2 regions of the Streptomyces marincola genome follow, and region 2 is predicted to be linked to the other one. Evidence: predicted binding sites of a transcription regulator. Region 2 holds the regulator's gene; the other holds the start of a gene.
The links. The regulator HrcA, encoded in region 2, represses chaperone genes, less so after heat shock. The targets are predictions, from matches to a motif close to TTNGCACTCNGNNNNNCNGAGTGCNAA.

Region 1 (2,454 bases), 1.0 Mb from region 2:
AGCAGACAAGCGGCGGTGGACCACCGGAAGCGGACCCCCGGAAGCCGACAGCCCGCAGCGGACAAGCGGCGGCGGACAGTCCGCGGCAGACGGCCGGGGGCCACGGCCGGGCCATGGGCAGCCGGGCACGTCGACACGGCGCGGCGAGGTGGCCGACACCACGACGGGACCGGCCCGGCGCAGCGGCCTACGGCAGCGCGATCCCCGGGTCCTGGCCCTCCAGCGCGGCGCCGCACGCGCAGTCCCGCTGCTCCGGCAGGCGCGCGACCAGGTCGAACAGCACCTCACGCAGGCGGTCGATGTTGGCGGCGAACACGTCGAGGACCTCGGCGTGCGACACGCCCTCGCCCGCTTCGGCTCCCGCGTCCAGGTCGGTGACGAGGGCGAGCGAGGTGTAGCAGAGCTCCAGTTCGCGAGCGAGCACCGCCTCGGGGTGCCCGGTCATCCCGACCACGGACCAGCCCTGCGCGGCGTGCCAGCGGGACTCGGCACGGGTGGAGAACCGGGGGCCCTCGACGACGCACATGGTGCCGCCGTCCACGGCCTGCCAGTCGTGGGCGCGTGCCGCGGCGAGCGCGGTCGCGCGCCCGGTCGGGCAGTAGGGGTCGGCGAACGAGACGTGCACCACGTTCGGCTGCTGCCCGTCCGCGCGCCGCGCGCCGTCGAAGAAGCTCTGCGGGCGGCCCTTGGTGCGGTCCACGAGCTGGTCGGGGACGAGCAGCGTGCCCGGGCCGTACTCGGGCCGCAGCCCGCCGACGGCGCAAGGGCCGACGACCTGGCGCACGCCGAGCGAGCGGAGCGCCCACAGGTTGGCGCGGTAGTTGATGCGGTGCGGGGGCAGGTGGTGCCCGCGGCCGTGCCGCGGCACGAACGCGACGCGGCGGCCGGCGATCTCGCCGAGCAGCACCGAGTCGCTGGGCGGGCCGTAGGGGGTGTCGACGGTGATTTCGGTCACTCGGTCGAGGAACGAGTAGAACCCGGACCCGCCGATCACCCCTATGTCGGCCCGCTCGGCGGTGGCGCCCCCGCCCGCTGCGCTCACGCGGCGGAGGCCGCGGCGTTCGAGGACGCCGAAGAGGAGGAGGACGACGAGGAGCCCGCGGACCCCGAGGAGGACCCTCCCGCGGAGTCGGACGACGAGGAGGTCGAGGAGGACGAGGAGTCGCTCCCCTTGCCGCCGTTCTTGCCGCTCTTGCCTCCGGACGCCGGCGCGCTGCTCGACGACGAACTGTTACGGCTGTCGTTGCGGTAGAAGCCGGAGCCCTTGAAGACGATGCCGACCGCCGAGTACACCTTCTTCAGCCGGCCCTGGCACGCCGGGCACTGCGTCAGGGCGTCGTCGGTGAACTTCTGCACGACTTCGAGACCTTCGTGGCACTCGGTGCACTGATACTGGTACTTCGGCACGTCTTCTTCCTCCTGGCACTCATGGTCATGGAGTGCTAACGACGCTCCATCGTGCAACATTCCGCCCCCGGAAGTCCACTGCCGGTGAACACCGGCCGCCCCGCCGGCCCCGCGCGGCCACCCGCCCCACCCGACCGCCGCCCCGCGCGGCCACCCCGACCGCCGGCCCGACCGGCGCCCCCCTGAGCCTCCCGGTCTCACTCCGCCCGCCTGCGCACCCCCGTGCTGCCGCCCGTGCCGAGCCAGCCGGCGAGCTTGCCGCCGCGGCCGACGGCGAGCAGCCGCCGTTCCACCGCGTCCCGCACCTCGTCCGTGGCCACGACGAGCAGTTCGTCCCCGTGCCTGAGCACCGTCTCCGGCTGCGGCACGAAGCTGCTGCCGTCGCGCACCACCAGGGTGACCGCGGCCTGGACGGGCAGCCGCAGCTCGCGGACCTCCACGCCGTTCATCCGCGACGCACCCGGGATCGTCACGGACAGCAGGTGGCCGCGGAGCCGGTCGAGCGGCGCGGACTCGATGTCGACGTCCACCGCCTCCCCCGAGCCCGCGAGGCCGAGCCGCCGCGCGACCCAGGGCAGCGTGGGCCCCTGCACGAGCGTGTAGACGGTGACAAGGACGAAGACGACGGAGAAGATGCGTTCGCTGTCCTCGACGCCGCCGACGACCGGGATCGTGGCGAGCACGATCGGCACGGCGCCGCGCAGCCCGGCCCAGGAGAGCATGGCCTGTTCGCGCCAGGGCCGCCGGAACGGCAGCAGCGCGACCACGACCGACAGCGGCCTGGCGAGTAGCGTCAGCGCGCCGCCCACGATGAGCGCGGGCCCGATGTCGTCCCCCAGCGCGTCCGGGTCGACGAGCATGCCGAGCAGCACGAAGAGGCCGATCTGCGCGACCCACGCCACCGCGTCGGCGAACCCGCGGGTCGCCGGCCGGTGCGGGAGCCGGGAGTTGCCGAGCAGCAACGCGGCGATGTAGACGGCGAGGAAGCCGCTGCCGTGCAGCAGCGCGCCCCCGGCGTACGCCACGACGGTCAGCGCCAGCACGGCG
Region 2 (2,454 bases):
GGACCACCACGACGACGTCGTGCCCCGAGTGCGCGGGCCCGAGGTCGGCGAGCAGCACCTCGCGCCCGCCGCCGAGGTCGAGCGCCAGCTCGCCGCGCACCTCGCGCCAGGGCCGATCCAGGGCCGCCGCGTCCGCCCTGGCCCGTTCACCCGGCACGCCGTACTCCTCGGCGGAAGCCGCCACATCCGCCCGCCCGGCCGGGTCCGCGAGCAGCGCGCCGAGCCCGGCCGCGCCGTACGCCTCGGCCGCGGGCAGGGCCCCGAGCCCGAGCACGTGGTCGAAGTGCGGGTGGGTGACGACGACCCGGGTGACGGGCGCCCCGAGCAGCGCCGCCGCCTCCCGGGCCAGGGCGGCGCCGTCCGCGGCCGAGGGTCCCGTGTCCACCATGAGCACGCCGTCCGCACCGGCGACGGCGCCCACCGTCTCGTCCCACCCGGGCAGCCGGCGGCGCAGGACGCCGGGGGCCGGCCGTTCCCACGCGTGCTCCGTCTCGTGCTCCTCCGCGTATGCCATGGCGTGACGTTAACCACTCGGACGACCGGGCAGGTCCTGCGGTGTTCGCGGCCGCGGCGGGCAGGAACTGCCCGCCGCGCATTCCCTGGCCGTGCGACCCGGCCGTACACTGGACCAGGGCCTGGCACTCCTCGCGCGTGAGTGCCAGGGCGGCGAACCGCTCACGGACGGCAGGACGGGAGGTGCGACATGCTGAGCGAACGCAGGCTCGAAGTGTTGCGCGCGATCGTTCAGGACTACGTGGGCACCGAGGAGCCGGTGGGCTCCAAGGCGCTGACCGAGCGGCACAACCTGCATGTCTCGCCCGCGACGGTGCGCAACGACATGGCGGCGCTTGAGGAAGAGGGCTACATCGCCCAGCCGCACACCAGCGCGGGCCGGGTGCCCACCGACAAGGGCTACCGGCTGTTCGTCGACAAGCTCGCCGGCGTCAAGCCGCTGTCGCCCGCCGAGCGCCGCGCCATCCAGAACTTCCTGGCCGGGGCCGTCGACCTCGACGACGTCGTCGGCCGCACGGTCCGGCTGCTCGCCCAGCTGACCCGGCAGGTCGCCGTGGTGCAGTACCCCTCGCTCAGCCGTTCCACGGTGCGGCACGTGGAGCTGCTCTCGCTCGCCCCGGCCCGGGTGATGCTGGTGCTGATCACCGACACCGGGCGCGTGGAGCAGCGCGTCATCGACTGCCCGGCGCCGTTCGGCGAGACCTCGCTGGCCGACCTGCGGGCGAGGCTCAACAGCCGGATCGTCGGCGAGCGTTTCCCCGATGTGCCGCAGCTGGTCGCGGACCTGCCCGACTCCTTCGACCAGGAGGAGCGCGGCACGGTCACGACGGTGCTGTCCTCGCTGCTCGAAACCCTGGCCGAGGAGACCGAGGAACGGCTGATGATCGGCGGCACGGCCAACCTGACGCGCTTCGGCCAGGACTTCCCGCTCACCATCCGCCCGGTGCTCGAAGCACTGGAGGAGCAGGTGGTGCTGCTGAGGCTGCTCGGCGAGGCGAAGGACTCGGGCATGACCGTGCGCATCGGTCACGAGAACGCCCATGAGGGGCTGACGTCCACGTCGGTGGTGTCGGTCGGCTACGGTTCAGGAGACGAGGCGGTCGCCAAGCTCGGCGTGGTCGGACCGACCCGCATGGACTACCCCGGAACGATGGGAGCGGTGCGCGCAGTGGCACGTTACGTCGGACAGATCCTCGCGGAGAACTAAGTGGCGGCCGACTACTACGCGATCCTCGGTGTGCAGCGGGACGCCTCGCAGGAGGAGATCAAGAAGGCCTTCCGCCGGCTGGCCCGCGAGCTGCACCCGGACGTGAACCCGGACCCGAAGACCCAGGAGCGGTTCAAGGAGATCAACACCGCCTACGAGGTGCTCTCCGACCCGCAGAAGAAGCAGATGTACGACCTGGGCGGCGACCCCATGGGCGGCGCGTCGGCAGGCGCGGGCGCCGGATTCGGCGCCGGCTTCGGGAACTTCTCGGACATCATGGACGCCTTCTTCGGCACCGCCGCGCAGCGCGGGCCGAAGTCGCGCACCCGGCGCGGCCAGGACGCCATGATCCGTCTGGAGATCGACCTCAACGAGGCGGCGTTCGGCACGACCAAGGAGATCCAGGTCGACACCGCCACCGTCTGCACCACGTGCAGCGGCGAGGGCGCGGCCCCCGGCACCTCGGCGCAGACCTGCGACATGTGCCGCGGGCGCGGCGAGGTGTCCCAGGTCACCCGCTCGTTCCTCGGCCAGGTCATGACGTCGCGGCCCTGCCCGCAGTGCCAGGGCTTCGGCACCGTCGTGCCCACCCCGTGCCCCGAGTGCGCGGGCGACGGCCGGGTGCGCAGCCGCCGCACGCTGACCGTGAAGATCCCCGCGGGCGTGGACAACGGCACCCGCATCCAGCTCGCGGGCGAGGGCGAGGTCGGCCCGGGCGGCGGCCCGGCGGGCGA

Region 1: the regulator HrcA is predicted to act here: its motif matches at 1,420-1,446, upstream of LC193_RS11930 (FmdB family zinc ribbon protein).

Annotation. Positions count from the first base shown of each region.
Region 1 is NZ_CP084541.1:2,813,575-2,816,028, forward strand. Features, by position in the region: gene LC193_RS11925 (S-methyl-5'-thioadenosine phosphorylase) at 188-1,042, opposite strand; gene LC193_RS11930 (FmdB family zinc ribbon protein) at 1,039-1,407, opposite strand; gene LC193_RS11935 (potassium/proton antiporter) at 1,605-2,454, opposite strand, start outside.
Region 2 is NZ_CP084541.1:1,794,963-1,797,416, reverse strand. Features, by position in the region: gene LC193_RS07690 (MBL fold metallo-hydrolase) at 1-514, opposite strand, end outside; gene hrcA (heat-inducible transcriptional repressor HrcA) at 704-1,720, shown strand; gene dnaJ (molecular chaperone DnaJ) at 1,721-2,454, shown strand, end outside.